2 regions of the Antribacter sp. NEAU-D49 genome follow, and region 1 is predicted to be linked to the other one. Evidence: riboswitches for the same ligand, from Rfam matches in the RefSeq annotation. Region 1 holds a riboswitch; the other holds the start of a gene.
What was found. A riboswitch is a leader RNA that binds a small molecule or an ion and turns the genes downstream of it on or off. The one in region 1 is predicted to bind thiamine pyrophosphate.
Positions count from the first base shown of each region.

Region 2: linked by a shared signal. The riboswitch ahead of thiC (phosphomethylpyrimidine synthase ThiC) and the one ahead of thiO (glycine oxidase ThiO) in region 1 are both predicted to bind thiamine pyrophosphate.

Region 1 is NZ_JBXTSN010000013.1:111,365-126,994, reverse strand. It holds gene AC060K_RS12140 (ABC transporter ATP-binding protein) at 1-1,666, opposite strand, end outside; gene AC060K_RS12135 (DUF3817 domain-containing protein) at 1,785-2,177, shown strand; gene AC060K_RS12130 (ThiF family adenylyltransferase) at 2,174-3,475, shown strand; gene AC060K_RS12125 (thiazole synthase) at 3,556-4,371, opposite strand; gene thiS (sulfur carrier protein ThiS) at 4,368-4,616, opposite strand; gene thiO (glycine oxidase ThiO) at 4,613-5,884, opposite strand; TPP riboswitch at 5,876-5,980, opposite strand; gene thiE (thiamine phosphate synthase) at 6,013-6,663, shown strand; gene AC060K_RS12105 (YceI family protein) at 6,767-7,492, shown strand; gene AC060K_RS12100 (SURF1 family protein) at 7,592-8,488, opposite strand; gene AC060K_RS12095 (phosphoketolase family protein) at 8,696-11,206, shown strand; gene pta (phosphate acetyltransferase) at 11,217-13,337, shown strand; gene AC060K_RS12085 (acetate/propionate family kinase) at 13,334-14,533, shown strand; gene AC060K_RS12080 (DUF4031 domain-containing protein) at 14,530-15,576, shown strand; gene AC060K_RS12075 (SanA/YdcF family protein) at 15,605-15,630, shown strand, end outside.
Region 2 is NZ_JBXTSN010000013.1:10,045-25,674, forward strand. It holds tRNA gene AC060K_RS11525 (tRNA-Tyr) at 1-6, shown strand, start outside; tRNA gene AC060K_RS11530 (tRNA-Thr) at 210-282, shown strand; tRNA gene AC060K_RS11535 (tRNA-Met) at 345-421, shown strand; gene rpmG (50S ribosomal protein L33) at 528-698, shown strand; gene AC060K_RS11545 (FAS1-like dehydratase domain-containing protein) at 730-1,200, shown strand; gene AC060K_RS11550 (MaoC family dehydratase) at 1,197-1,637, shown strand; gene AC060K_RS11555 (C39 family peptidase) at 1,679-2,866, opposite strand; TPP riboswitch at 2,928-3,033, shown strand; gene thiC (phosphomethylpyrimidine synthase ThiC) at 3,031-4,758, shown strand; gene AC060K_RS11565 (LacI family DNA-binding transcriptional regulator) at 4,906-6,021, opposite strand; gene AC060K_RS11570 (MFS transporter) at 6,187-7,545, shown strand; gene AC060K_RS11575 (lytic polysaccharide monooxygenase auxiliary activity family 9 protein) at 7,640-8,689, opposite strand; gene AC060K_RS11580 (UDP-N-acetylmuramate dehydrogenase) at 8,908-10,086, shown strand; gene AC060K_RS11585 (L,D-transpeptidase family protein) at 10,140-11,084, opposite strand; gene AC060K_RS11590 (adenosine deaminase) at 11,204-12,295, opposite strand; gene AC060K_RS11595 (lytic murein transglycosylase) at 12,398-13,114, shown strand; gene AC060K_RS11600 (response regulator) at 13,133-13,759, opposite strand; gene AC060K_RS11605 (sensor histidine kinase) at 13,756-15,009, opposite strand; gene AC060K_RS11610 (ABC transporter permease) at 14,996-15,630, opposite strand, start outside.

The DNA of each region.
Region 1 (15,630 bases):
AGTGGGTGCCGGTCGCCACGACCCGGCCGTCCTCGAGGAGGTGCACCTCGTCGAGGCGGTCGAGCACGAGCGGGCTGGCCGTGACGATCAGCGTGGTGCGCCCCCGGCGCGCGTCGGCCACGCGCTCGGCGATCCGTGCCTCCGTGTGGGCGTCGACCGCGCTGGTCGGCTCCACCAGCACGAGGATCTCCGGCTCGGTGAGGAGGGCTCGGGCGAGCGTCACCCGCTGGCGCTGACCGCCCGACAGCGACCGTCCCTTCTCGGGCAGCTCCCCGGCGAGGCCGCCGGGCACGCTGTCCAGCACGTCGTGCGCGTCGGCCACCAGCATCGCGGCGGCCAGCTCGGCCTCGACCCGCCGGCCCCGCGGGTCGATCTCCTCGCCGAGGATGCCCGAGAACACCGTGGGCGTGGCCTCGGACACCACCACCCGGTGGCGCAGGTGCTCCTTGTCGAGGTCGCGCAGGAGCACGCCCCCGAGCCGGACCGGCGTGGGCTCCTCGAGCTCGTCGTCGAACCGGCCGAGCCGCGTCGCGAGGCGGGCGGACTCGTCGGGCTCCGCGCTGACCAGGCCGATCACCCGGCCCGGCGTCAGCACGAGCCCGCTGGCCTCGTCCACCAGCTCGGCGCCGGCGGGCGGCGCTGCGGCCGGCTCCGCGGGCTGCGGCGTGGCCGACTCGACCCGCAGGACGTTGAGGATCTTGCCCGCGGAGACGTGCCCGCGGACGAGCTGCTGCAGCATCTGGGTGGCCAGCTGGACCGGCCACGAGAGAAAGGCCGTGAACCCGTAGAACGTCACCAGCTCGCCGGCGGTGATCTCGCCCAGCACGGCCGCGCGGGCACCGATCCAGAGGACGAGCGCGACGAGCAGGCCGGGGAGCAGCACCTGCAGGCCGTCGAGCACCGACTGGACGGCCGCGACGCGGACGCCCTCGGCCCGCACCGCCTGCGACTGGCGCGCGTAGCGGCCGGCGAAGACGTCCTCGCCGCCGATCCCGCGGAGGATGCGCAGGCCCGAGACCGTGTCGGCGCCGAGGGTCGTCAGCCGGCCCGTGGCCTCGCGCTGCGACGCCTGACGCGACTGCAGCGGGCGCACCAGCAGCGCGAGCACCGCGGCGACGGCAGGGATGCCCAGCACCACGACCAGGCCGAGCACCGGGTGCAGCACCAGCATGACCACCGCCACGGCGAGGTACGACACCACCGACCCGACGAACCGGCCGAGGTGCGCGTAGACCTCCCCGACCCGCAAGGCGTCGCTGGCCACCGCCGAGACGACCTCCCCGGTGGGGAGCGTCTTGGTGATGGCGTGCCCGGCGCGCGAGGCCTTGAAGCCCACGAGCTGCGAGAAGGAGAACGCCGACCGGATCCAGTTCTCGACGTCCCACGTGTGGTCCAGCACGCCCGCCACCACGATGACCAGCGCGTTCAGCGCCAGCACACCGCACCAGAAGAACAGCCCCGAGCCGAACCCGCGCGCCAGCCCGTCGTCGATCGCGCGCCCCAGGAGCAGCGGGCCCACCGCCGAGGCGAGCATGGTCACCGTGCCCATCAGCACGCTCAGGGTCAGCACGCCACGCTGCTGACCCGCCTGCCAGAGCAGCAGTCGGGCGGGTGAGATCAGCGGAGGGCTGCCGGGGTCCGGCAGAGGGAGGGGGCGCACGATCATCTACGGTACGAGCCGCCACCGGCACGGAGCCACGCATTAAGCGGACGCCCGCGTGAGGTGCGCCACCGGCGCACCCGCGGATGGCGGCCGGGCACGGCCGGAGGCATATCCTCGTGGCGTGAGCACCGAGATCACCACCGACGCAGCGACCACCGCGATCCGCAAGGCGCGGGGGGCCCTGTACCGCTACCGGTTCATGGCGCTCCTGACGGGTGTCATGCTCCTCGTCCTGGTCGTCGAGATGGGGATCAAGTACGGGCTGGGGGCGGTCACCGACGTGTCGGGGATCATGCCCTTCATCGCCTGGGTGCCCTTCGCGCACGGCTGGATCTACGTGGCGTACCTCGTCACCGTCGCCGACCTCTGGTCCAAGATGCGCTGGGGCTTCGGGCGCCTGGTCACGATGGTCCTCGCGGGCGTCGTGCCGGTGATGTCGTTCGTGCTGGAGAAGAAGGTCCACTCGGAGGCGCTGGCGAAGCTCGCCGCGCTGGAGGAGCGCTACCTGTCGTGACGAACCCCGTCACCACGGGCGCCCCCGCCCCGGCGCTCCCGCCGCTGGTCGCCCCCGGGCCGGAGCTCACCCCGGACGACCTCGCCCGCTACGCACGCCATCTCTCCCTGCCCGGCGTGGGCGTCGAGGGCCAGCGCCGCCTCGCGGCGGCGCGCGTGCTCGTCGTGGGCGCCGGCGGGCTCGGCAGCCCGGCTCTCCTGTACCTGGCGGCGGCCGGCGTCGGCACGCTCGGCATCGTGGACGACGACGTCGTCGACGCCTCCAACCTGCAGCGCCAGGTGCTGCACGGGGCCGGTGACGTGGGCCGGCCCAAGACGGCCTCCGCCCGCGAGACGCTGGCGGGGGTCAACCCGGCGACGCGCGTCGTGGAGCACCGCGAGCGCCTCGGCTCGGCCAACGCGCGGGACCTCCTGTCGGGCTACGACCTGGTGCTCGACGGCTCCGACAACTTCGCCACGCGCTACCTCGTGTCCGACGCCGCGGAGCTCGCCGGTGTGCCCGTCGTCTGGGGCGGCCTCTACCGCTTCCAGGGCCAGGTCGCCACGTTCTGGGCCGCGCCGCCGGGCGGCGTGCCGGGCGTGACGTACCGGGACGTCTTCCCGGAGCCGCCGCCGCCCGCGCTCGCCCCGGACTGCGCCACCGGCGGCGTGCTGGGCGCCCTCTGCGGCACGATCGGCTCCGTCATGGCGACGGAGGCGATCAAGCTCGTCACCGGCGCGGGGCGCACGCTCCTGGGCAGGCTCGCGGTCTACGACGCGCTCGAGCTCACCTGGCGCCACCTCACGGTGCGCCCCGACCCGTCGCGCGCCCCCGTCACCGAGCTGCCCGACGACGCCGCGTACGCCACCTTCTGCGGCCTGCCCCCGGCGCCGACCGACGCCGCGCAACTGGCCGGCGCCTACCCGGTCACCGCTCAGGGCGAGGCCGACGCGCGGCCCGGCCCATCGCCGTCGGCCACCGTGACCCCACGCGAGCTCGCCGCGCTGCGCGACCGGGCCGTCGGGGCCGACGAGCCCTTCGTCCTGGACGTCCGCGAGGACTGGGAGGTGGCGATCGCCGCCCTCGACGGCGCGCACGTGGTCCCCTCGGGCGACTTCCTGCGCGGCGACGTCGCAGCGGCCACCTCGCACGTGGCCGACCTCGCGGGCGGCCGCACGGTCCACGTCCTGTGCAAGTCGGGCGTGCGGTCGGAGCGGGTCGCGGCGGTGCTGCGGGACGCCGGGCTCGACGCCCGGAGCGTGGCGGGCGGCATCGTGGCCTGGTCGCGCGACGTGGACCCCACGCTCCGCTCCTACTGACCGTTGCTGTGGGTATGGCTGTGGTGTGAATCCGCGGCGATATTCACGTCATAGCCATACCCACAGCGATGGTCGGCCTGTCAGAGCGCCAGGTCCAGGTTGCTCACCGCCATCCGGCCCTCGGCCGGCGACGACGCCAGCGCCCCCTCGCGCCGGGGGATGCGGCCGGCGTGGGCGGCGTCGTACCCGGCCTCGACGGCGAGGCGCATCGCCCGGGCCATCCGGACCGGGTCCCCGGCGCGGGTCACCGCGGTGGCGAGCAGCACGGCGTCGCAGCCGAGCTCCATCGCGAGCGCGGCGTCCGACGCCGTGCCGATCCCCGCGTCGAGGATCACCGGCACCTGGGCCGAGCCCGCGATGGCCGCGATGTTCCGCGGGTTGAGGATCCCGAGCCCGGACCCGATCGGCGCGCCGAGCGGCATCACGGCCGCGCAGCCGACGTCCTCGAGCCGGCGCGCGAGCACCGGGTCGTCGTTCGTGTACGGGAGCACCACGAAGCCGTCGCGCACCAGCTCCTCGGCGGCCTCCACGAGGCCGAGGGGTTCGGGGAGGAGGCTGACGTCGTCGGCGATCACCTCGAGCTTGACCCAGTCGGTGCCGCACGCCTCGCGGGCGAGGTGCGCCGTGAGGACCGCCTCCCGCGCGGAGAAGCAGCCCGCGGTGTTGGGGAGGGCACGGATCCCGAGGCGGTCGAGGAGGCCCCACACGGAGGCGTCGCTCGCGGGCGCGCCCGGCCGTGGTCTGGCAACCCGCCGCAGCGCGACCGTCGTCAGCTCCGTGCCGGACGCGACGAGCGCCTCTTCGAGCGCGAGCAGGCTCGGCGCGCCGCCGGTGCCCATGACCAGCCGGGAGCCGAGCGGCGTCCCGGCGATCGTCAGCGTGCCCACGGCGCTCATCCGCCCTGCACCGCGGTGACGAGCTCGACGCGGTCGCCGGGCGACAGCATCGTCGTGGTCCAGGCGCCGCGCGGCACCACGGCGTCGTTCACGGCGACGGCCACGCCCTGGGGCGTGCCGTCCACGACGCAGCCGGGCACCAGGGCGACCACCAGCTGGTCGATGCGCGCGCCGCGGTCCAGCGCGTACGGCTCGTCGTTGACCACCGCGTACGCGGTGGGCGGGGCGGAGGACGGGGAGGTCATGCGGGGGCTCCTCGGGTCGGGGCAGGGGTGGGTGTGTCAGGGCCGGCGGTCCCCGGGCGGGCCGGGGTGAAGCGCCGTGGGTCGGCAGCGGCCAGGGCGGCCGGTGGCTCGCGGCCGGTCAGGACGGCGAGCACCGCGTCGGCGGTGATCGGCGCGAGCAGCACGCCGTTGCGGTAGTGGCCGGTGGCGAGGCACAGGCCGGGCACCTCGGTGGCGCCCACCAGGGGGAGGTTGTCGGGCGTGGCCGGCCGGGCCCGCGGGGTCACCTCCACCAGGGCGGCCTCGTCCAGCGCGGGAAGGAGCGCCCGCGCGTCGCGGAGCAGGGCGAACACGCCGCCCGCGGTGGCGCGACGGTCGTCGGGCGCCTCCTCGCTGGTCGCGCCCACGACCACCTCCCGGTGCTCCGGTCCCCCGCCCGGCGCCGCGCCGGTCCCCGGCGCGCGCGGCACCACATAGACGGGCCGCCCCTGGACGACGCCGCGCACCACGTGCTCCGGTGCACCGCCCGGCGCGGCGTCGAGCCGGAGGGTCTGCCCCCGCACGGGCCGGACCGGCACGGCGACGGGCAGGTCCGCGACCAGCTCCGCCGACCGCCAGCCGGCGGCCAGCACCACGGTCCCGGCCCGGTACTCACGCCCGGAGTCGTCCAGGGCCCCGGTGACGGCCCCCCGGTCGCGCAGCAGGCGGACGGCGGCCCGGTGCACGACGACGGCGCCCGGCTCGGCAGCGAGTCCCGCCAGGAGGGCGGCGTGCGTCGCGCGGGGGTCGGCCGTGTGGTCGCCCGGCATCCAGGCGGCGCCGCTCACGCGGGGCCCGAGGAGCGGCTCCCTGCGACGCGCCTGCGCGGGCCCGAGCTCGGTCGAGTCGAGCCCCCAGCGTCGGTGGAGCCCGGCCCAGCGGCGCAGCTCGGCCATGTCGTCGGCGTCGTACGCGGCGGTGAGCGTGCCGGTGGTCCGCAGGCCGGTGCCGGCCCCCGTCGCGGCCTCCAGGCCGGCGGCGAACGCGGGCCAGGCAGCGGCCCCCGCGAGACCGAGGCGGGCTGCCGCCTCCTCGCCGAACCACGACTCGCTCACCGGGGCGAGCATCCCGGCGGCGGCGTGCGTGGCCCCGTCGCCCGGCGCGGGGTCGAGGACGGTGACCGTCAGCCCCGCGCGGGCAGCCCGCCACGCCACGGCGGCGCCGACGATCCCCGCCCCGACGACGAGCACGTCGACAGGGCGCGCGGACGCGCCCTCGGGGGGACCGGGGTGGTGCCGTGGCACCGTCATCTGGCTGCTCCCTTCGCTGGCATGACCCAGATCAGGTTCGACGGTCGGCGCTCCAACGCCCTCTCAGCCCCGTCCGGGGCTCCCGTGCGTGGCCCACCCTACTCCGGCCGCTGGCTAGGCTGACCGGCGTGACCGACTTCCGGGCCCGCCTGGCCGACGCCCGCCTCTACCTCTGCACCGACGCCCGCGAGGAGCGGGGCGACCTCGAGGACTTTCTGCACGCCGCGCTGACCGGCGGCGTGGACGTGGTCCAGCTCCGCGACAAGACGCTCGACGTGGCCCGCGAGCTCGAGCTGCACCGGCTCGTCGCACGGGTGGCCGCCGAGCACGGCGCGCTCTGGGCCGTCAACGACCGGGCCGACGTCGCGGCGCTCACCGGCGCGCCCGTGGTCCACACCGGCCAGCGGGACCTCCCGGTCGCGGGGGTGCGCTCGCTCGTCGGCCCGGTACCGGTGCTCGGCCGCTCCACCCACTCCCGCGAGCAGGCCGCGGCGGCCGAGGCCGACCCGGACGTGAACTACTTCTGCGTGGGCCCGCTGTGGGCCACGCCGACCAAGCCGGGTCGAGCCGCCGTCGGCCTGGACCTGCTGCGCCAGGTCGCGGAGAGCCGCCCGGCCACGCCCTGGTTCGCGATCGGCGGCATCGACGCCGACCGGCTCGGTGAGGTGCTGGACGCGGGGGCGGAACGGATCGTCGTCGTGCGCGCGATCACGCAGGCTGCCGACCCCGAGCGCGCGGCGCGCGAGCTCCGTGAGCGGGTCGTCGCAGCGACCGGCTGACCCTCCCCGGCCGCCTGTCAGGCGGTTCCCAGCGTGGGAGGGCAGGCTGGTACCGGCGCCGGTGGTCGCCCGCCGCGCCTGACCTGTGAACCCTGGAGGAGACGTGGCGGCACCCAGCACCCCTGGCAGCACCGGTCCGGCGAGCTCCGGCTCCCGCAGCCCGGCCCGGATCGTCCTGTGGGTCGTGATCGGCCTCGTGGTCCTCGCGCTCGCCGTCTTCGGCGGCACGCGCCTGTACGCGAGCATGCAGACGGGCGACGACGTCGCGGCGCCCGCCGTCGGCACCGAGGCCCCGGTCTCGGCGGCCGCGGTCGAGGACCTCGACGGCGAGTACGCCGTGGCCGAGGGCTCCGAGGCCGGCTACCGCGTCGACGAGGTGCTCGCCGGCGAGGACGTGACGGTGGTGGGCCGCACCGACCAGGTGACCGGCTCGGCGACCATCGCGGACGGCGAGCTCAGCGAGGCCACCGTCGAGGTCGACATGGCGAGCATCGAGACCGACGAGTCCGCACGTGACGGCCAGTTCCGGTCCATCCTCGACACCGCCACGCACCCCGTCGCCACCTTCGAGCTCGCCTCGCCCGTGGACGTCTCGGCCGTGGCCGACGGCGAGACCGTCACCGTCGAGGCCCCCGGCACCATGACCATCAAGGGCACCTCGCAGGACGTGACCGCCACCCTGCAGGTGCGCCTCACCGAGGCCGGTGCCGAGGTCAGCACGCAGATCCCCGTGGTCTTCACCGACTACGGCGTCGACGCCCCGAAGCTCGGCTTCGTGACGGTGGAGGACGAGGGCTTCGTGGAGGCCCAGCTGCAGCTCGCCCGCTGACGCCACGGACCGCCGTCACCAGGTAGTTCTTCCCCGCCTCGACCGCAGAAAGGGAACAGCTACCTGGTCGCGGGGCGCCGGTGCGGGCCCGCCGCCGGCTCAGCCCGGGAGGCCCGCGATCCCCGTCGCCGGGTCGGACGCGTCGCCGCCACGGCGGCGGCCGCCGGCCATGTCGTCGCGCACCATGCGGACCCAGAGCGCCACGGCGAACGCTCCGAACACCCACCACTGGAGGGCATAGAACGCGTTCTGCACGTTGACGCCGGAGCCCCCGTCGAGGGTAGGGCGGGGAAGGAGGGCGGGCCCGTCAGCCGCCGGCGAGGGCGACGCGTCCGAGAGCACCACGTACCCGGTATAGACCGGTCCGCCCCACTCCTGCACGAGAGCCCCGAGCGCGATCCGGTCCACCTGCCCCTCGGGCAGCACGGGGCCGCCGCCGGAGACGGCCTCGCCCGCCTGGAGCCAGCCCGTCACACGGATCTCTCCGGCGGGAGGGCCGACGGCTTCGCCGGGCGACGCGACCCAGCCGCGCACCACCGCCACCGCGGGCGGGCCCGACAGCCCGGCCCACGAGCCGCCGCCGGTGCCGTCGTCGGACACGCGGAGCGGCGTGAGCACCAGGTACCCCTCGCGCCCGTCGAGGACGCGCCCGGGCACCAGGCGCTGGCCGTCCGGCTCGTACTCTCCCTTGACCTGGACCTGCCGGCTGACGAGGTCGCCGGGGAAGGACTCCTGCGGTGCGAGCACCTCGCCCAGCCAGGCGGGCCCTTCCGCCACGGCCTCCGCGGCGGCCTGCCGGTCGGCGAGCTCCGCGCGCTCGTACGCGCGGTCCAGCTGCCAGACGCCGAGGCGCCCGCACACCGCCGCTGCCAGGAGCAGCAGGAGCAGGACACCCACCATGCGGGGCTCCCGCGCCACCTCCCAGAAGGTCCGACGCCGGTCGCCCGCCTCGGGCGTCGGCGTCACGGACGCCGGGGTCGCGACGGGAGAAGGCATGCCCCCACGGTAGTCGTCCGCGACCGCTCCGGCGGAATCCTCGCGGCCCTCAGGTGTGCGGTCTCCGTCACGGAATATGACCTGACAGAGCGCCAGATCCACCTCACCCCGATCACCTGGTGCGCCCGGGCATGTTCTGGGGTCGAATGAAAGCGCGGCGCACGTCGCCGCAGCCGACCCGACAGCCCTGGCAGACAGGAGCGTGTGATGACGACGACCACCGTCCCGAGCACCGACCGAGCGGCCACGGAGGGCGCCTGGCGCGCCGCCGGCACCGCGGAGCCGGGGCCCGAGGAGCTGGACCTGATCGACGCGTGGTGGCGCGCGGCCAACTACCTCTCCGTGGGCCAGATCTACCTGCTCGACAACCCGCTGCTGCGGGAGCCGCTCACCCGGGACCACGTCAAGCCGCGCCTCCTCGGCCACTGGGGCACCACGCCCGGCCTGACCTTCCTCTACGCGCACCTGAACCGGGCGATCAAGGCCCGGCAGCAGCCCACCCTCTACGTGACCGGCCCCGGCCACGGTGGCCCGGGCCTGGTCGCGGCCGCGTACCTGGACGGCACCTACTCCGAGTACTACAGCGACATCACGCAGGACACCGAGGGCGTGAAGCGGCTGTTCCGGCAGTTCTCGTTCCCGGGCGGCATCCCGAGCCACGTGGCCCCGGAGACGCCCGGTTCGATCCACGAGGGCGGCGAGCTGGGCTACGCGCTCAGCCACGCGTACGGGGCCGTGTTCGACAACCCGGACCTCCTGGTCGCGGCGGTGGTGGGCGACGGCGAGGCGGAAACCGGGCCGCTCGCCACGAGCTGGCACTCGAACAAGTTCGTCAACCCGGCGCAGGACGGCGTGGTGCTGCCGATCCTGCACCTCAACGGCTACAAGATCGCCAACCCGACGGTGCTGGCGCGCATCCCCGAGGACGAGCTCCGCAACCTCATGGTGGGGTACGGGCACAAGCCGTACTTCTTCGCCGTGGAGGACGAGTCGCAGGAGTCGCCCGCCGAGTTCCACGCACGGTTCGCCACACTGCTGGACGAGGTCCTGGACGAGATCGCGGCCATCAAGGCCCGCGCCGCCGACGGTGACCTGACGCGCCCCATGTGGCCCATGATCGTGTTCCGCACGCCCAAGGGCTGGAGCGGTCCGGACACCATCGACGGCAAGAAGACGACGGGCTCGTGGCGGGCGCACCAGGTGCCGCTGGCGAGCGCCCGCGACACGGAGGAGCACCTGCAGGTGCTCGAGCAGTGGCTGCGGTCGTACCGCCCGGAGGAGCTGTTCGACGAGGACGGGTGCGTGCTGCCCGAGATCGCCGCGCTCGCGCCGGAGGGCTCGCTGAGGATGAGCGCGACCCCGCACGCGAACGGCGGGCTCCTGCTGCACGACCTGCGGCTCCCCGACTTCCGGAAGTACGCCGTGGACGTGCCTGCGCCGGGCGGCTCCGTCTCCGAGGCGCCGCGTGTCCTCGGGCAGTGGCTGACCGACGTGATCCGCCTGAACCCGACCAACTTCCGCATCTTCGGGCCGGACGAGACGGCGTCGAACCGCCTGCAGGCGGTGTACGAGGTCACGGACAAGCAGTGGAACGCCGACTTCCTGGGCAAGGACGTGGACGAGCACATGGCTCGCGCCGGCCGCGTCATGGAGATGCTCAGCGAGCACCAGTGCCAGGGCTGGCTGGAGGGCTACCTCCTGACGGGCCGGCACGGGCTGTTCACCAGCTACGAGGCCTTCATCCACATCGTCGACTCGATGTTCAACCAGCACGCCAAGTGGCTGAAGGTCACCAACCACATCCCGTGGCGCCGGCCGATCGCCTCGCTGAACTATCTGCTGAGCAGCCACGTGTGGCGGCAGGACCACAACGGCTTCAGCCACCAGGACCCCGGCTTCATCGACCATGTGGTGAACAAGAAGGCGGAGATCGTGCGGGTGTACCTGCCGCCGGACGCGAACACCCTCCTGTCCACCTACGACCACTGCCTGCGCAGCCGGCAGTACGTCAACGTGGTGGTGGCCGGCAAGCAGCCGGCGCCCAACTTCCTCACCATGGAGCAGGCGGTCGAGCACTGCACCCGCGGCCTGGGGATCTGGGAGTGGGCGGGCACGGAGGTGCCCGGCGAGAAGCCGGACGTGGTCCTCGCGGCGGCGGGCGACGTGCCCACCCTGGAGGTGCTGGCGGCGGCCGACATCCTGCGTCGCGAGCTGCCCGAGCTGAAGGTCCGCGTGATCAACGTGGTGGACCTCATGCGCCTGCAGGACTCCCGCGAGCACCCGCACGGGCTCACGGACTCGGAGTTCGACGGGCTCTTCACCGCGGACCGGCCGATCATCTTCGCGTACCACGGCTACCCCTGGCTGATCCACCGCCTGACGTACCGCCGCACGGGCCACGCGAACCTGCACGCCCGCGGGTACAAGGAGGAAGGCACCACCACCACGCCGTTCGACATGGTCATGCTCAACGACCTCGACCGGTACCACCTGGTCATCGACGTGATCGACCGCGTGCCGTCGCTCGGCGCGGCACAGGCAGGCCTGCGGCAGCGGATGCAGGACGCCCGGCTCCGTGCCCGCGCGTACACGCGCGAGCACGGGGAGGACATCCCCGAGGTGCGCGACTGGGTGTTCCCGGACGTCGGGGAGACCGCGACCGAGGAGGGCGGGCCGCAGTACAGCGCCGCGCTCGACACAGGCGGCGACAACGAGTAGAGATGCGTCCATGACCGCGAGCCCGACAGTCCGTTCCCTCGTCATCGCGTCGCCCGAGGGGGAGACCGGGAAGTCGACGGTCGCGCTGGGGGTCCTCGACCTGCTGGTCCGCCAGGTCCAGCGGGTCGGGGTCTTCCGCGCCGTCTCCCGCGTCCCCTCCGCGGGGCCGGACACGCCCGACCGCGACTACGTCCTGGAGATGCTCCTCGAGCACGACGGCGTGGACGTGCCGTACGAGGACGCCGTGGGCGTCACGTACGACGAGGTCCATGCGGACCCGGAGGCGGCGCTGTCGCGCATCGTCTCCCGGTACCACGACATGGCCGCACACTGTGACGCGGTGGTGGTGCTGGGCACCGACTACACGGACGTGGCGGGGCCCACCGAGCTGTCGTTCAACGCGCGTATCGCGGCGAACCTCGGCGCGCCGGTGCTGCTCGTCGTCTCGGGGCGCGAGCGCACCCCGGACGCGGTGCGCGCCCTGGCCGAGGTGAGCCTGGCCGAGCTCCGCGCGAACCATGCCCAGCCGGTCGGCATCGTCGTCAACCGGTGCGGCACGCAGCCGGGCGCGCGGCCCGACGACGTCCGCGCCGCCCTCACCGACCTGCGTGCGGAGGAAGACCTTCCGGTGTGGGTCATCCCCGAGGAGCCGTTCCTCACCGCCCCCACCGTGGGACAGCTCCTCGAGGCGGTGGACGGCGAGCTCACGCTCGGCGACCCCGAGCTGCTGACCCGCGAGGCGCTGGACGTGCTCGTCGGGGCGATGAGCTTCGAGCACCTGCTGGAGCGGCTGTCCGACGGCGCGGTGGTGATCACCCCCGGTGACCGCACCGACGTGCTGATCGGCCTGCTCGCCGCGCAGACGGCGCCGACGTTCCCGTCCCTGGCGGGCATCGTGCTCGGCGGCGGGTTCTACCCGGAGGGCCGGACCGCCGAGCTGGTGGCCGCGCTGGAGCCCAAGGTCCCCATCATCCGCACGGACGGCGACACGTACCCCGTGGCGCGGGCGGCGGCCAAGACGCGCGGGCGGGTCACTCGTGCCTCCACCCGCAAGATCGACACTGCGCGGGCCCTGTTCGAGAAGAACGTGGACGGCGAGGAGCTGGCCGCACGGCTCGACGTACCGCCACCGCAGGTCGTCACCCCGCTGATGTTCGAGTACCGCCTCATCGAGCGAGCACGGGAGGAGCGGCGGCACGTGGTGCTCCCGGAGGGCGACGACGACCGCATCCTGCGGGCCGCGTCGACGGTGCTGGCGCGCGGGATCGCCGACCTGACCATCCTCGGCGAGGAGACCGCGGTCCGCGGCCGCGCCACGGAGCTGGGCCTCGACCTCGAGACGGCGCGGGTGCTGTCGACGACCGACCCGGAGAGCGTGAAGCGCTTCGCCGAGGAGTACGCCCGGCTCCGGGCCCACAAGGGCATGACCGTGGAGCGGGCTCGCGAGGTGGTCACCGACGTGTCGTACTTCGGCACCATGATGGTGCACCTGGGCCTCGCCGACGGCATGGTCTCGGGCGCCGCGCACTCCACCGCGCACACCATCCGGCCGTCGTTCGAGATCATCAAGACGCAGCCCGGGGTCTCGTCGGTGTCGTCGGTGTTCCTCATGTGCCTGGAGGACCGCGTGCTGGTCTACGGCGACTGCGCGGTCATCCCCGACCCCACCGCCGAGGAGCTGGCAGACATCGCGATCTCGTCCGCCGCCACGGCCACCCAGTTCGGGGTGGACCCGCGGATCGCGATGCTGTCCTACTCGACCGGCACGTCCGGCTCGGGGGCCGACGTGGACAAGGTCCGCACCGCGACGGAGCTGGTCCGCGAGCGCCGTCCCGACCTCGACGTGGAGGGCCCCATCCAGTACGACGCCGCGGTGGACGCGTCGGTCGCGGCGTCGAAGCTGCCGGGGTCCGACGTGGCGGGGCGCGCGACGGTGTTCGTGTTCCCCGACCTCAACACCGGGAACAACACCTACAAGGCGGTGCAGCGCTCCGCCGGCGCCGTGGCGGTGGGCCCGGTGCTGCAGGGCCTGAACAAGCCGGTCAACGACCTGTCCCGCGGGGCGCTGGTCCAGGACATCGTCAACACCGTGGCCATCACGGCCATCCAGGCGCAGGGAGCGACCCGATGACGTCGACAGTGCTGGTGCTCAACTCGGGCTCCTCGTCGCTGAAGTACCAGCTCGTGGACCCGTCGTCGGGCGACGCGCTCGCCTCGGGCGTGATCGAGCGCATCGGGGAGGAGTCGGGCCGGGTCAAGCACGAGGCGGGCGGGAGCACGGTGGAGCGGGAGCAGCCGGTGCCGTCGCACGCGGACGCGCTCAGGCTGGCGCTCGGCCTCTTCGACGAGGCCGGGCCGTCGCTGGCCGAGGCGGGTGTGCGCGCCGTCGGGCACCGGGTGGTGCACGGTGGCGCGCTGTTCTCCGCGCCTGTGCTCCTGGACGACGACGCGGTGGCGGAGATCCGTTCCCTGGTCCCGCTGGCGCCGCTGCACAACCCGGCGAACGTGACGGGGATCGAGGTGGCGCGTGAGCTGCTCGGCGTGCCGCACGTCGCGGTGTTCGACACCGCCTTCTTCTCGACGCTCCCGTCGGCCGCCGCGACCTACGCGGTGGACCGCAAGGTCGCTGAGGAGCACGGGGTGCGCCGCTACGGCTTCCACGGGACGTCGCACCAGTTCGTGTCGGCCGCGGTGGCGGCGCACGCCGACGTCCGGGCGCTGGGCCGGTCCCCGCTGCGGCAGGTGGTCCTCCACCTCGGCAACGGGGCGTCGGCGTCGGCGGTGCTCGACGGCGTGGCCGTGGAGACCTCGATGGGGCTCACGCCGCTGGAGGGGCTCGTCATGGGCACGCGGTCGGGTGACCTCGACCCGGCGATCGTGTTCCACCTGGTTCGCAACGCGGGGATGTCGGTGGACGACGTCGACACGCTCCTCAACAAGTCGTCGGGGCTCAAGGGCCTCGCCGGCGTGAACGACATGCGCGAGCTGCAGGGTCTGGTGGCCGCGGGTGACGAGCCGGCGCGCCTGGCGATGGACGTCTACCTGCACCGCCTCCGCAAGTACGTGGGCGCGTACGCGGCGGTGCTGGGCGGGATCGACGTGCTGACGTTCACGGCGGGCGTGGGCGAGAACGACGTCCGCGTGCGGGCCGGTGTCGTGCAGGGCCTGGGGTTCCTCGGCCTCGAGGTGGACCCGGAGCGCAACGAGGCTCCGTCGCGCGAGGCGCGCGTGGTCTCCCCGGCGGGCGCACCGGCCCTGGTGATGGTGGTCCCCACGAACGAGGAGCTGGCGATCGCCCGCCAGGCGATGGAGCTCGTGAGCAGGTGACCGTCCTGATCGACCCGCCCGCCTGGCCTGCGCACGGGACGCACTTCTCCCACCTCGTCTCGGACCAGTCGCTGTACGAGCTCCGGATCTTCGCTCGTGCGGCGGGCGTGCCCGACCGAGCACTCGACCTCGACCACTACGACGTACCGGCCCACCGCTACGACACGCTCGTCGCGGCCGGTGCCCTGCCGGTCGACGGCCGGGAGCTGGCCCGCCGCCTCGGCGGCTCGGTGCTACGCGTCTCCGGCGCGGAGCGGGGTCGCGCGTCGCGGGAGTCCCTCGCGGCCCGCTGGTCGGCCCTCCGCCCGGGTGAACCCGGCTGCCCGACGTCGGCCGGGTCGCCCGGGAGCGCCGTCTCACCCGAGGCGTGGGGCGCCCTGGGCGAGGACCTCCTCGACCGCTGGCGTGAGCCGCACCGCGTCTACCACACGAGACTCCACCTGGCGCAGTCCCTGGACGCGCTGGACCTCCTGCTCGGCGATCTGGCCGCGGCCGGCACGCCGGTGGACCCGGCGACCGTCTGGGCCGCCCGCGTAGCCCTGTGGTTCCACGACGCGGTCCACGACGGCGAGGCCGGCCGCGACGAGGAACGCTCGGCGGACCTGGCCCGCACCTCCCTGTCCGCTGTGGGTATGGCTACGGCGACAATTCCTGCCGAGATTCACGCCACGGCCATACCCACAACGGAGGGCGGACCCGCGTCGGGCAGCCTCGTCGAGGAGGTGGCGCAGCTCGTGCTCGTGACCACCGCTCACGACCCAGCGCCCGGCGACCTCGCCGGTGCCCTGGTCAGCGACGCGGACCTCGCCGTCCTGGGCGCGGCACCCGGCACCTACGCCCGCTATGCGCAGCAGGTGCGCGCCGAGTACGCGGACGTGCCCGGGCTGACGTTCAGGCTCGGGCGCGCCGCGGTCCTCACCCAGCTGCTCGCGGGCGGGAACCTCTTCCGGACCGCGCCGGGCGTCGCCCGGTGGGAGAAGCCGGCGACGTCGAACCTCCGCACGGAGCGCCGGTCCCTGCTCCGCCCCCCGCCGGGACAGTGAGTTCGTCCGACCAGGTAGCGTGCCGTCCGTGAAGATCGCGCTCATCGTCCTCGC
Region 2 (15,630 bases), 100 kb from region 1:
CTGCCACAGCCGGCCAGAGGCCCGGAACCACACGGTTCCGGGCCTCTCGCGTGTTCGGCGGCTGCGGAGCTCCAGGCCGTCCCGGGGCTGTCCAGGGGCGGTGCGGGCACCGTTCCCGGACGGGCTCCGGGCCGTCGTCCGCGGTGTGACGCAGGCCCTCCACATCCGATTTCACACGTGCCGCCGGACCGTGTAATGTTCTACCCGCTGCCCCGATAGCTCAGTCGGCAGAGCATCTCCATGGTAAGGAGAAGGTCAAGGGTTCGATTCCCTTTCGGGGCTCTGTGATCGGCGCGGGGCCGCCCCCTGGAACACGGGCGGGCGGCCTCGCGTTAGTCACGTGCGGCGGGGTAGCTCAGCTGGTCAGAGCGCACGACTCATAATCGTGAGGTCGCGGGTTCGAGCCCCGCCCTCGCTACCAAGCACATCCTTCACGGTCCAGCCTGCCTGGATCACCGTACGGCGGCCGGAGTCGTACGGCCCGAGACACACATGCGCCTCTCCGTGAGGCGCGAGAGGTGAGAACCATGGCAAGCAAGAGCGCCGACGTCCGCCCGAAGATCACGATGGCGTGCGTGGACTGCAAGGAGCGGAACTACATCACGAAGAAGAACCGCCGCAACGACCCCGATCGTCTCGAGCTGGCGAAGTTCTGCCCGCGCTGCGGCAAGCACACCGCGCACCGCGAGACCCGCTGATCCCGCTGCGGTAACAACTCTTCATACCGACGTGGCGAACACTCTGCCCGACCCCGGCTTCGCCGGGCGCGAGTACCCGGCGACGAGCCCGTACTCCGTAGGCCGCGAGAAGATTCGTGAGTTTGCCTCAGCCGTCGGTGCGGCCCACCCCGCGCACCACGATCTCGTGGCGGCGCGGGGTCTCGGCTATCCGGACCTGGTTGCGCCCGCCACCTTTGCGGTGGTCGTGGCGCAGCGCGCAGAGGCGCAGTACATCCAGGACCCGGCGGCCGGCATCGACTTCTCCCGCGTGGTCCATGCCGACGAGCGGTTCACGCACCACCGTCCCATCGTCGCCGGCGACGAGCTCGTGACGGTGCTGCACGTCGACTCCGTGGCGACGCGGGGGGCCATCTCGCTGGTCACCACCCGCTGCGAGATCTTCGCCGAGTCCGGAGACGGCGTGCGCGAGCCCGTCTCCACGGTCACCTCCACGCTCGCGGTCCGGGGTGAGGGCGCATGAGCACGCAGGAGACTGCGGTGCCGCGGCTCGCCGACGTGGCCGTCGGCGACGTGATCGGCACCCGCACCATCGAGCTGGACCGCTCCCGGCTGGTCCGCTACGCCGGTGCGAGCGGCGACTTCAACCCGATCCACTGGAACGACTCGTTCGCCGAGGGCGTGGGCCTGCCCGGCGTCATCGCGCACGGGATGCTGACCATGGGCTCCGCCGTGGGCCTGGTGGAGGACTGGGCGGGCGACCCGGGCGCCGTCGTCGACTACCGCACGCGCTTCACGCGGACCGTCACCGTCCCCAACCCCGGCACCGCGACCGTGGAGGTCACGGGCACGGTGGCCGTGGTAGACGCCGACGCGGGCACGGTCCGCATCGACCTGACCGTCGTGTCCGACGGCCAGGCCGTCCTGGGCCGCGCCCAGGTGCTGGTCCGCCTGTCCTGACTGTCCCGCGGGACGCCCCGCGGCCCGGCGCGCACGGCCGATCACCAGTTCGGCGTGGCCCCCGGCACGTTCTCCGGCAGCGGCAGGTCCGCCGGCCGCACCACGTAGGTGAGCCCCCGGGTCGACCTCTGCCAGACCCGCTCCAGGCTCGCGCGCGGGTACACGTCCCGCACCAGCCCGTCCGACGCCCGGTTGGGGTCGTTGACGATCGCGTCGCCGTCGGCGGTGAACCCCACCAGCACGAAGAGGTGCCCTTCGGTCGCGTACCCGGCCTCGGGCAGGTCCTCCTTCGCCCACGACCCGGAGAGCACGAGCGGGATCCCGGCCGCGATGAACCGCTCGGCCTCCGCGAGCGACCGCAGCCGGGTCACCAGGCCGAGGAGCCCGAAACGGTGCGCGTAGGCGGTGCTGAACGCCCAGTTCCCCGCCCCGCCGTACGCGTGGTCCCAGGTGCCCAGGGCGGCGTACGCGACCTGCGGGTGCGCCGCGGCGTCGATCCGTGCGAGCTCGTCGGCCGGGACCGCGTACGCAGGCCCGTAGAAGTCCTGCACCATCGTGACCGAGGTGGGAGAGCACCACACCGTCCCGCCCCCGCCGAAGGCCGGGTACTCGCCCGAGTGGACCAGCTGCGAGTACGCCGGCACACCGAGCTCCACGTGCCGGCCGAGCGTGAAGGCGCTCGTCGCGCCGGGCTCCGGCGATGGCCCCGTGGCCAGCAGGGAGAGCTGGCGCAGGTGTGGTGCGGCCGCCGAGCCCGACGGCCGGAACATCGTCACCCGCGCGCGGAGCGCCACGGGCTCTCGGCCCGCGCGGGCCACGTAGCTGTCGGTCGAGATGGCGGCGTCCTCGTCGTCCTGACCGGGCACGGACGCCCGGCGGATGTCGCCCGCCGCGTGGTCGCACCCCGAGGCCCAGCGCCCCAGGACGAACCACCGGGTCCACCGGTCGTCGGCCACGCGGCCCTGGAGCTCGACCTGGAGCCAGGTCCCGGGCGGGGTCCTCGCGTTCCACGACGGCACCGCCTCCCGGACGGCGTAGCCCGCCTCGACCACCGGGGACGTCCAGGTCCCCGCCTCGTACACCACGGGCGAGCCGTCGCCGTACGGGTCGGTGAACTCCACGGGGGCGCCTCCGCGCCCCAGGGCGACCCCGGCGTCGTCGGGCAGGAGGTGCTCCGCAGCCCCTCCGGTGAAGCCGTCAGGCCCGGCCCACGTGGTCAGCGTGATCATGGCGGGAACCTGCCAGAGAACGGACGATCCACGCGGAAGGCGCGCGGTGCTAAGGTCGGCATCGATCCCACGGGTGCCCTCGTAAGGGCTGAGATCGGGCTGTCACGGCCCGGGACCGTCGAACCTGACCGGTTAGCACCGGCGTAGGAAGCAGGAGTTCTCTCATGGAGACAGCACAGTCCCGCACGCTCGCGTACGAGCACGACACCGAGGCCGGCCTGCGGGTGCCGGTGACCGAGATCGCCCTCGCGCCGTCCCCGGACGGCACGCCCAACGGGCCGGTGCGGGTGTACCGCACCCAGGGTCCGGGGGCGGACCCCGTCCGCGGCCTCCCCGCGCTCCGGGAGCCGTGGGTGGTGGCCCGCGGTGACACGGAGGAGTACGAGGGCCGACGCCGCGACCTGGCCGACGACGGCCGAGGAGCCCTGCGCCGTGGTGCGGCGTCGGAGGAGTGGCAGGGGGTCCGACGTCGGCCGCGCCGGGCCGCCGAGGGCCGGACCGTCACCCAGATGCACTACGCCCGCCGGGGCGAGATCACGCCAGAGATGCGGTTCGTCGCCCTGCGCGAGAACTGTGACGTCGAGCTGGTGCGCAGCGAGGTCGCGGCGGGCCGGGCGATCATCCCCAACAACGTGAACCACCCCGAGTCCGAGCCGATGATCATCGGCAAGGCGTTCCTGGTGAAGATCAACGCCAACATCGGCAACTCGGCGGTGCACAGCTCCATCGCGGAGGAGGTCGAGAAGCTCGAGTGGGCCACCCGCTGGGGCGCCGACACGGTGATGGACCTGTCGACCGGCGACGACATCCACACCACCCGCGAGTGGATCCTGCGGAACTCGCCGGTGCCGATCGGCACCGTGCCGATCTACCAGGCGCTCGAGAAGGTGAACGGTGACGCGAGCGCGCTGACCTGGGAGGTCTACCGCGACACGGTGATCGAGCAGTGCGAGCAGGGCGTCGACTACATGACGGTGCACGCGGGCGTGCTGCTGCGCTACGTGCCTCTCACCGCGGACCGCGTGACGGGCATCGTGTCGCGCGGCGGCTCGATCATGGCGGGCTGGTGCCTGGCGCACCACCAGGAGAACTTCCTCTACACGCACTTCGACGAGCTGTGCGAGATCTTCGCCCGGTACGACGTCGCCTTCTCCCTGGGCGACGGCCTGCGGCCCGGGTCCCTCGCGGACGCCAACGACGCCGCGCAGTTCGCCGAGCTCGACACGCTGGCCGAGCTGACGAAGCGGGCCTGGGCGTACGACGTGCAGGTCATGGTCGAGGGCCCCGGCCATGTGCCGTTCCACCTGGTGCGGGAGAACGTCGAGCGGCAGCAGGAGCTGTGCGACGGCGCGCCGTTCTACACGCTCGGCCCGCTGGTGACCGACGTCGCCCCGGGGTACGACCACATCACCTCGGCCATCGGGGCCACGGAGATCGCGCGGTACGGCACCGCGATGCTCTGCTACGTCACGCCCAAGGAGCACCTCGGCCTGCCGGACCGGGAGGACGTCCGGACCGGGGTGGTGACCTACAAGATCGCGGCGCACGCGGCCGACGTCGCGAAGGGCCACCCGGGCGCGCGCGACCGGGACGACGCGCTCTCGAAGGCGCGGTTCGAGTTCCGCTGGCGGGACCAGTTCGCGCTGTCGCTCGACCCCGAGCGAGCCGAGGAGTACCACGACGAGACGCTGCCCGCCGAGGCGGCCAAGACCGCGCACTTCTGCTCGATGTGCGGTCCCAAGTTCTGCTCGATGCGCATCTCGCAGGACATCCGCTCGGAGTTCGGCGGCATGTCGGAGCAGGAGCAGATCGCCGGCATGGCCGAGCGCTCCGAGGCGTTCCGCGAGGCGGGGTCGAGCGTCTACCTGCCGGAGCCGCGCGTCCGCTCCTGACCCCTCCGTCTTCCCGCTGTGGGTATGGCTGTGGCGACAATTCCGGCCGGAATTGTCGCCCCCCGCGGGGCGGGGGGGGGGGTGCGGGTGGCGCTCATGGCGGCCCCCCCCCCCCCCCCACCCCAAACCCCACCGCGAGGGGTGGGGTCAGAGCTCCGGGACCGGGCCCGTCGTCGTGCCCTGTACCAGGCCCACCTCCAGCGTGACGGTCTCCGGCTCGTCGCCCGCGAGGAGAGCGATGACGGCGCGGCCCAGCGCCTTGCCCTTCTCGGTCAGCGGCTGGTGCACGCTGGTGAGGACGTCGGGGGAGAGCCACGGCAGGTCCAGGCCGTCGAACCCCGCGATGGAGACGTCCTCCGGGATGCGGAGCCCCAGCTCGCGGGCGGCGATGACCGCACCGGCGGCGAGGAGGTCGGAGTGCGCCACGATCGCCGTGGGCCGCTCCGACGAGGGCACCCACGCCCCGAGGATCTCCATGGCGGCGTCGCGACCGTGCTCCACGAGCGAGGCGGGCGTCTCCCACGACAGCACCGGCTCGATGACGTCGCGCACCCCGGACAGGCGGTTGCGGGTGGGCGTACGGTCCGCCTGCTCCAGGCGCTCGGGCGACACGGGGCCGGACCGCTCGTCACGGCCGAAGGGCAGCGCGATCTCGGCGATACGCGTGTGGCCGAGCTCGACGAGGTGCCGCACGGCCTCGGCCGCGCCCCGGCGGTCGTCGATGGCGACCAGCGGCGCGCCGGGCACGGCATGGCCCTCGCCGATCACCACGGGCACACCGCGGCGCTGCAGCGCCGCGACGTTGGGGTCGTCGGTGAGCGCGCCCCACACGAGCACCGCCACGTCCATCGCCGCCGCCTCGACCAGCGGGTCGACGGCGGGCGGCAGACCCACGGTCTCGAGCCCCGCGAGCTGCAGCGACCCCTGCGGCGTGCCGGGGACGAGGAGGACGCCGAGACCCTGCTCGCCGATCGTCGACACGAGGCCGTGGAGCACCTGGACCGACACCGGGTCACGGAACGAGCGGCCCAGCTGGTCCCCGATCAGGACCCCCACGATCCCCGAGCGGCCCGACCGGAGCTGGCGGCCCAGCGGGTTGGGGCCCGAGTACTCGAGGTCGCGTGCCGCCTGCAGCACCCGCTCGCGGGTCTCGGCGGTGATGGGCCCGGCGCCGGAGAAGGCGAGCGACGCCGTGGACACGGACACGCCTGCCAGCTCGGCTACCTTGGCCAGGGTCGGGCGGCTCCCGCGTTCTCGGCTCATCGAGGCTCCTCGGTGGCGTCGTCTCGGCGGCCGCCGGAATCCGCTGGACCGCACGCTGGTTGTCGTGTGTGCTGGCTGTCGAATCGTTGCGCGCCTCGTCGGCGACGGCGCGCCCGCCAGCGTACCCGCACGTCGGGCCGCTCGCCCTGAACCACGAGGAGTTTTGTGCCTATCACCCCCGGTGCTGCCACCAGCGCCGTTCCCCGGTCCGCGACGGCGGCCGCCCGTGCCGTGTTCGCCGTCTTCGCCGCGAGCGGCTTCGGCTTCGCGAGCTGGGCGTCCCGGTTGCCGGCCGTGCGCGACGGCCTGACCTTCGGCGAGGGGGAGATGGGGCTGCTACTCCTCACCGGGGCCATCGGCTCCGTGATCGCCATCCCGCTGTCGGGACTGGTGGTCGAGCGCCTCGGCACGTCCCGCACCGTGGTGGTCTTCGCCCTGATCTTCACCGTCGGGGTCGCGGTCGCGGCGTTCGGCGTGCACTCCGGCGACCACCTCGCCGTCCGGGCAGGTCTCGTGGTGTTCGGGGTGGGCGCCGGCGTCTGGGACGCCGGCATGAACCTGGAGGGCGCGGCGGTGGAGCAGCGGCTCGGCCGCGCCGTCATGCCGGTCTTCCACGCCGGCTTCTCCTTCGGCACCGTCCTCGGCGCGGGCGTCGGTGCGCTCGCGGCGCGCTTCGCGCTGCCCGTCGAGTGGCACGTACCCGCGGCCGGTGTCGTTGCTCTTCTCACTGTCGTGGTCTCCGTCCGGTTCTTCCTGCCCGAGCCTGCGCCCGACGCCGCCCGCCCGCCCCAGGTGCAGCCCGTCGCCGACGCGGCGGCGCACCGTGCGGCTCCCGACCTGCAGGCCGACCCGGCTGCTACCGCCCTGATCAGCGCCCCCACGGACGCGACCGGGCCGGACGAGCGACCTGCATCGGGCGGCACCGGGCCCCAGGGCGCTCGCGGCCTGCTCGCGGCGTGGCGGGAACCCCGCACCCTTGCGGTGGGCCTCGTGGTGCTGGGCGCGGCCCTGACCGAGGGCGTGGCGAACGACTGGGTGGGGCTGGCGGTCGTGGACGGCTTCCACGTGCCCGACTCCGTGGGGGCGATCGGCCTGGCGGTGTTCCTCACCGCGATGACGACGGCTCGCCTCCTCGGCACGCGGGCCATCGACCGGTTCGGCCGGGTAGTGACGCTGCGGGTCTCCGCGGTGCTCGCGATCGTCGGCGTCGCGGTCTTCGCGCTCGTGCCGTCGCTCTGGGTGGCGCTCGTGGGCGTGGCGCTCTGGGGTGCGGGTGCGGCCCTCGGGTTCCCCGTCGGCATGAGCGCGGCGTCGGACGACCCGGCTCGGGCGGCGATGCGGGTCGCGGTGGCGTCGACCATCGGGTATTCGGCGTTCTTCGTCGGCCCGCCGCTCATCGGGTTCCTGGCCGACCTCACGGGCTACCGCCTCGCCGTGCTCGTGCTGGCTCTTCCGGTGGCGCTCGGCCTCGTGGCGGCCGGGGCTGTACGGCCCCTCGCCACTGCGGCGGGCTCGGCGCGCTGACGTTGCCGTCGTAGCGCAGACGAGAACAACACTGTGCAGGCAACCGACAGCGGTTGCCTGCACAGTGTTGTTCTCACTGCCCTCGTCTGCTCGGCTACGCTGCCGCGCAGGTGGCGGTCAGCCCCGAGGAGCTGCCGCTGCCGAGGAACCCGGCCGTGGCCGTGCCCCCTGCCTGCAGGCTGCCGTTCCACTGGACGTTGGCAATGGTGTTACCGCCGGAGACGGTCCCGTTCCAGGCCTGCGTGATCGTGGCGCCGGGGACGGTGACCCGCCAGCCGTTGATCGGGGCGGAGCCGGCCGTCACGCGGACCTCAGCCTGGTAGCCACCGCTCCACGAGTTCGTCACGACCACGGCGGCCGTGCACTGCCCGGTACCCGGCGTGGGCGTCGGGGTCGGGGTCGGGGTCGGCGTCGGCGTGGGGGTCGGGGTGGGCGTGGGGGTGGGCGTGGGCGTGGGCGTCGGGGTCGGCGTCGATCCGGTGCCGCCGATGTTGATGTCCGAGCACAGGTAGTACGGCTGGTCGAGGTGGCTGGCCTGCCAGATCGTGAACAGGACCGCACGGCCGCTGCGGCCCGCGAGGTTCACGTCGGTGACGTACGGCGACGTCGTCGGGTAGCGGCCGGTCTCCTTGACCAGGTCGAGGTCGTCCCAGCCCAGCGCCTCGCGCGTCGGGTCGAAGCCCGCCTTGGAGACGTAGATCCGCAGGTAGTCGGCGCCGTGGTTGGCACCGTCGGTGAGCGTCAGGCGGAACTGCTGCGCCACGTTCTTGGCGACCCAGGCGCCCGGGGTGTCGAGGGAGGCGTAGAGGCCGCCCTGCGTCCGGCCGCCCGAGCAGAGCTGGCCGTTCGGGATGACCTGCTCGTGCCGGCCGCCCACACCCTCACGGAAGAGGCCGTTCCAGTTCCACATGGTGTTGGGGTTGGCCTGCCAGGCCTGCCAGCACATCGGGTCCGTCTGGGCCATGGTGGGGTTCATGTGGTCGTCGCCCCAGCGCTCCCAGCAACCGTAGTTACGGGTGGGCGGGTCGGTGACTGAACCGTGGGCCGTGGCCGTCGGCGCAGCGACGGTCATGGCCAGGAAAGGGGCCAGCACCGCCACCGACAGGGCGGCGGCGAGATTGCGTAGTCGCGTGCGGGTGGACATGACGTTCCTCCAGGGTGATCGTGCTTTCGGGGGTGCAGCACCTCACTGTGGAGACCCTCCTCCCGGGTGAAAACCGTCCGAACCGTTTAGGCTCCGGAACAGCTCTCGACACCCCGATCGAAGGACACGCCGGTCATGTGCAGAACATCGGCAGACCTCACCCGCTCCATGTCGAGAATGTGCACAAGGTCTTGGCGTTCGGTAGATAGGCTTGCAGGGTGAGGCTTTACCCGTCGCAGACCGTCGTCCCCAGTCTCGCCGACCTGACCACCCTCCGGGTCGGTGGGCCGGCCGCTTCCTTCGTCGAGGCGGCCGCGGAGGAAGAGCTCGTCGCCGCAGTTCAGGAGGCTGACGACGAGGGTGTGCCCCTGCTCGTGGTGGGAGGCGGCTCCAACCTGCTCGTGGCCGACGAGGGCTTCGACGGCGTGGTCGTCCGCGACGCCCGGTCGGGCATCACGGTCGAGTCGACGGACTCGTGCGGCGGTGCCGTCGTGTCCGCTCCGGCGGGTCAGAACTGGGACGAGCTGGTGGAGCGCGCCGTCGGCGAGGGCTGGGTGGGCGTCGAGTCGCTGTCCGGCATCCCGGGCACGGTGGGCGCCGTGCCGGTCCAGAACGTGGGGGCGTACGGCCAGGAGGTCGCGGGCGTGATCGCCACGGTGCGCACCTGGGACCGGGCGGAGCGGCGCAAGCGGACGTTCAGCGTCGGCGAGCTCGACTTCGGGTACCGCACCTCGCTGCTGAAGCGCTCGATGCACGTGGCGGCGCGGTCGGTGGACCCGCAGGCCCCCTGGTACCCGTCACCGCGCTACGTGGTGCTCGAGGTGCAGTTCCAGTTCCGCCTGGGCTCGATGTCGGCGCCCGTGGGTTACTCCGAGCTGGCGCGCCGCCTCGGCGTCGAGGTGGGTCAGAAGGCGCCGTCGGCGGACGTGCGTGAGGCGGTGCTCGCGCTGCGCGCCGGCAAGGGCATGCTGCTCGACAAGCCTGCCCCGGGCGGCGAGCCGGATCACGACCGGTGGAACTCCGGCTCGTTCTTCACCAACCCGGTCGTGCCGGTCGAACACATGGACCTGCTGCCGGCCGAGGCGCCCCGCTACCCGGTGCGCTCAGCGCTGCCCGCCACGTCGACCGGACCCGCGCTCGGCGCGGTGGATCCCGCCCTGGTCAAGACGAGCGCCGCGTGGCTCATCGAGCACGCCGGCTTCGGCAAGGGCTTCGGCCTGGCGGGCGAGCGCAGTCCCGCGCGCCTGTCGACCAAGCACACCCTCGCGATGACGAACCGCGGAGGCGCCCGGGCCGAGGACGTCGTCGCCCTCGCACGTGCCGTGCGCGACGGCGTGCGCGACCGGTTCGGCGTCACGCTGGTCCCCGAGACGGTCCTCGTGGGCGTCACGCTCTGACGAGCACGGTCCTGTGGCCCGGGCTGGGCCCAGAGGTCAGGGCCCTTGGTGGGTCAGTAGACGATGACAGTGGTGCCCTGCGGGGCACCCCACGAATCCCAGATCCAGTTCATCGCGGCGTTCGACACCCGGATGCACCCGTGCGACGCGGGGTGCGGCGGGATGGACCCGGACCCGTGCACCGCGATGCCGCCGGTGAAGAACTTGGGCCGCCACATGTCGCCCAGCTCGAGGCTCGACGAGTGCATCCCGTCCACCTGCCGGCCTACGGCGAACGTGCCGCGCGGCGTGGAGGCCCGGTAGCTGCGCCCCTGCGCCTCGAACCTCTCCCCGTTGCCTGATGACGCGTTGATGACGCGCACCACCTGGCCGTTCTCGACGGCGAGCAGGAGCTGGCGCTCGAGGTCGATCTCGATCACCTTGCCCTGGGACGTCCGGGCCTGCGGCCGGACGCCCTGGTCGAGCGCGGCCTGCGTCTGCGGCCCGACGACGCCGTCGCGGTACAGGCCGGCGGCCTTCTGGAGCGCCCAGACCGCCTGCTGGGTGTTGTGCCCGAAGTCGCCGTCCACGTCGGTGATGAAGTACCCGAGGTCGGCGAGCCGCTGCTGCAGCGCGGCGACCCGTTCGCCCTGGGCACCGGAGGCGAGGTCCGCCGGCGGCTCGGGCGCGGGCGGGGGCGCCGCCTCGGGCGGCGGCGTGGAGGCGGCCGGGCTCGGCGTGGGGGTTGCCTCGGGCGTGGGGGTGTCCGACGGCGTCGGGCTCGCCTCCGGCGTCGGCGTCGCCTCGGGGGTGGTCTCACTGGGCGAGGGCTCCGGCGACGGGCTCGTGCTCGGCTCGCCGGTGGGGCTCGCGGACGGCGAGACGGTCGCGGTCGGGCTCTGACCGCCTGCCTCGGGCGTCCCGCTGCCGCAGGCGGCGAGCAGCCCTGCGCTCACCGCCACGGCGCTCATCGCACCGATCGCGCGCAGCGCGCCCGGAGCTCGTCGTGCGTCCCTCATGTCCGTCCCCTCACACAGTCGTCCCCGCGAGGTCGCGCCTGCCGGCGCGTCCCTGCTCCCCTGTGTCTAACAGACGCACGGCGCGCCGAAGCCGTTGTCCCCCGACGGCGTGGCGTTCGTCACCAAATCGAGACCGGATTGTCCCTTTCGGAGCGGGTTCGGTCGGGGTCCTCCGCTGCGGCGGCGTCCGGGTCGGGCTGGGAGAGCCAGCTCTCGACCCCCGCGAGCAGCCGCGCCTTGGTGGACGACGACGCCCGGCTCGCCCTGATCGAGGACCTCGCCAGGGCCGCGAGCTCCCCGTCCGAGAAGCCGTGCTCGTGCCGGGCGGTCTCGTACTGGGCCACGAGCCGCGAGCCGAACAGCAGCGGGTCGTCCGCGCCGAGCGCCACCTGCGCCCCGGCGTCCACGAGCGTGCGCAGGGGAACCTCGCCCGGATCGTGATAGACCCCGAGGCTCACGTTCGACGCGGGATTCACCTCCAGGCTGACGCCCCGCTCCACCACCTCGGCCAGCACGCGTGGGTCCTCCGCCGCACGGACCCCGTGGCCCAGGCGGTCCGGGACCAGCTCGGCGAGCACCTCCCGGACATGGTCCGGGCCGAGCAGCTCACCACCGTGGGGGACGGCAGCCAGGCCAGCCCGCCGGGCGATGTCGAACGCGGGCCCGAACTCGGCGGTGTCGCCGCGACGCTCGTCGTTCGACAGGCCGAAGCCCACCACCTCGCCGGAGCCCTCGCCTGCGTACCGGGCGGCGAGCCGGGCGAGCGTGCGCGCGTCGAGAGGGTGCCGCATGCGCGAGGCCGCCACGATCACCGCCACCTCGATCCCGTGGGCGCGGCCCGCCTCCCGGGCGGCGTCGAGGACGATCTCGACGGCAGGCGTGATGCCGCCCACGAAGGGCGCGTAGGACGTGGGGTCCACCTGGAGCTCGAGCCGGCCAGAGCCTTCCGCCGCGTCGTCGGCCGCCGCCTCGTCGACCAGCCGCCGCATGTCCGCCTCCGACCGGACGCACGCCCGGGCAGCGTCGTACAGACGCTGGAACCGGAACCAGCCACGCTCGGTCGCGGGCACCCGGAGCGGGTCGTCGTCGACGAGCGCCTCAGGCAGCCGCACACCGTGCTGTGCCGCGAGGTCCACGAGCGTCGGGACGCGCATCGAACCGGTGAAATGGAGGTGGAGGTGAGCCTTCGGCAAGGTGGCCAGATCCCGCATCCGTGAAGTATGGCGAACGGGCGCCCCGCTGGCACCTCCAGGTGTGATCTGCATCATCCCCGCTTGTACCATTCGTCGCATCGTTGCTACGGGCGGGGGAGCATGGCGCAGACTCGGAGGAGCGGCGGAGTCGTCACCTGGGTGGTGCTCGGAGTGGTCGCCTGCGCCGCCCTGAGCGGCTTCGCCCGGGCGGCAGAGGGCGGCTCGGGCGGCCCGGGGGTGCCGGGCAGCCCCCCGGTGGCCGCCCCCGAGGGCGGGCCCGACGCCGGCTGGCTCGCCGCCACGGCCCGGGCGACCGACGTGCCGGCCCGCGCCCTGGAGGCGTACGCCCGCGCCGACCTCACCCTCTCCGTGACCGAGCCGGGCTGCGGCCTCCGCTGGACCCTCCTGGTCGGCGTGGGCGCCGTCGAGTCGTTCCACGGCACCTACGGCGGATCCCAGGTGGACGCCGACGGGCTGTCGCACCCACCCATCCTCGGCCCTGCGCTCGACGGCCGGCCCGGGTTCGCCTCGATCCCCGCCACCCGCCGCTCCACGGCGATGCACGGTGACCCCGTGTGGGACCACGCCGTCGGCCCGCTCCAGTTCCTGCCGTCCACCTGGGACCGCTGGGGGTCCGACGGCGACGGGGACGGCGACCGCGACCCCCACGACCTCGACGACGCGGCGCTCGCGGCGGGCCGCTACCTCTGCGCGTCGGGAGGCGACCTCACCACGGGCGACGGCGTCCGGCGCGCGCTCCTCGCCTACAACCGGTCGACGGAGTACGGCGAGCAGGTCCGGGAGAAGGCGTCAGCCGCCGCCGCGGCCGCGAGGTAGTGCCCTCGTCCGGCGTCTTCAGATCCAGCCGCGTTCACGGGCGACCGTCACCGCGGCGGTCCGGTCGGTGACGCCCAGCTTGGCGAACGCTCGGATGAGGTGCGTCTTGACGGTGGCCTCGGCGATGTACAGCTCGCGCCCCACCTCCCCGTTGGACAGCCCGCGGGCCACGAGCGCGAGGACCTGGGTCTCACGCGGCGTGGGTCGCTCGGCCACCGAGCGCACCGTGGACACGAGCCGCGTCGCCACGCTCGGCGCGAGCACCGTCTCGCCGCGCGCCGCCGCCTGCACGCCCGCCACCAGGTCCGCCCGGGGCGTGTCCTTGAGCAGGTACCCGGTGGCACCCGCCTCGACCGCCCGGAGGATGTCGCCGTCCGTGTCGTAGGTGGTGAGGACCACGACGCGGGGACGCGACCCGTGCGATCCGCCACCCGACAGGATCGCCGATGTGGCGGCCACCCCGTCCAGGACCGGCATGCGGAGGTCCATGAGCACGACGTCGGGTGCGAGCTCGGCGGCGAGAGCCACCGCCTCCGCGCCGTTCGCGGCCTCGCCCACGACGTCCAGGTCCGGCTCGACCGACAGCAGGCCCACGAGGCCGGACCGCACCACCGGATGGTCGTCGACCACCAGCACCCGGATCATGCCGAGCCTCCCGGGAGGGCGGCGCGCAAGGTCGTCCCGCCGGACGGTCCCGGGCCGACGTCGAGCGTCCCGCCCGCCTCCGTCACCCGTGCCCGCATGCCCGCCAGCCCGAAGCCGTCGGCGACGCCCTCGGGAAGTCCGCGGCCGTCGTCGGACACGCTGAGGACCGTGCGGTCCCCCTCCTGCGCGAGCCGCACGACGACGGCGCTCGCCCCGGCATGGCGCCGCACGTTGGCGAGCGCCTCCTGGGCCGCGCGGAGGAGCACCACCTCGGTGGGCGCGGAGAGAGACGGGACGTCGTCGGCCCGGACGTCGACGTGGACGCCGGTCTCGGCGCCGAACCGGGAGCCCAGCCGGGCGAGCGCCTGGGGGAGCGACGCGTCCTGGAGCGGCACCGGTGCGAAGGCCGCGACCAGCGCCCGTGCCTCGGCGAGGTTGTCGCGTCCCGTCTCCTCGACGATCCGGAGCCGCTCCCGGGCGTCGTCGTCATCCCCGCGGTCGAGGGCCGCCGCAGCGGCCTGTGCCTGCATGACCACGCTGGTGAAGCCCTGCGCGAGCGTGTCGTGGATCTCGCGCGCGAGGCGCTCCCGCTCGGCGAGCGCGCCCGCCTCGCGGTGCGACCGCGCGAGCTCGGCCTGGGCCGCGCGCAGCTCGCCCCACAGCCGCGCGTGCTCGTCCGCGCGCCGCATCGTCACCGACGTCCACAGGCCGAGGCCGACGGCGAACACCAGGGCCACGAGCAGCTGCGGCACCACGTGGACCAGGGTCGGGAGGTCGAAGCCGTCCGCGGAGGCGAGGCCTACCGCGATCGCCGCCGTGAAGACCACGCACGCGAGGACCGAGCGACGGAACGGCTCCAGCAGCATCCAGATGTGGGTGAAGGCGATGAAGAGCAGGAACTGCGCCGCGCCGCTCTGCGTGACGGCCACGGCCGCGCCGGCGATGAGCACGGCGACGTAGGCGGTCGCGCGTCGCTGGTCGCGGGACCGGGCGGCCGGTGCGCCCCACCCGACGTACGCGGCGACGATCGCGCCGAGCGCGCCGTAGACCAGGGCCAGCCGTTCCCCGGGCAGGTCTTCCAGCCACAGCGAGACGGCGGTGAGCAGCATGATCGCCCCGAACGCGACGTCCCACCAGACCACCTGGCGGCCCCAGGTGTCGTAAGGGCCGCCAGGTGCGGGCTCCTCGCCCGGGCCCGGGTGCGACCACCGGTTGCCCGACGACGAGCCGACGCGCTCAGCCGTCGTCACGGCGCCGCCACCGGAACGTGCGAGTGCCGACGACGAGTCCGACCAGGAGCCATGCCGCCAGTACAGCAGCCGTGAGGCCCTGCTGCCAGGTCCCCGACAGCTCCAGGACCACGAGCTCCTCGGGCAGGAAGACCGACCGCATACCCTGCGCCAGCCACCGCAGCGGGAAGACGGACGCCACGGCCTGCAGCCAGCTCGGCAGCGTGTAGAACGGGAAGAACACGCCCGACGTGAACTGCAGCACCAGGACCACCGGCGTGACCACCGCGGTCGCGGACCGGCCCGACCGGGGGACGGACGAGAACGCCACGCCCAGCACCGTTCCCGCGGCGGTGCCCAGCACGTAGACCCAGGTGAAGGTGAACCACCGGTCGGCGTCGGTGGGCAGCGGCACGTCGTACGCCAGGGCGGCGAGCGCGAGCAGGAGCGCCGTCTGGAGCGCCGACGTCACGAGGACCTGCACCACCTTGCCCAGGAAGTAGGCCGACGCCGGCAGCGGTGTGGCCCGCAGCCGCTTGAGCGTGCCGTCGTCGCGCTCCACGGCGATCGAGATGGCCATCGACTGGAAGCTCGTGAGCATCACGCCTGTGGCGATCATGCCGGGCAGGAAGTACCGCACGA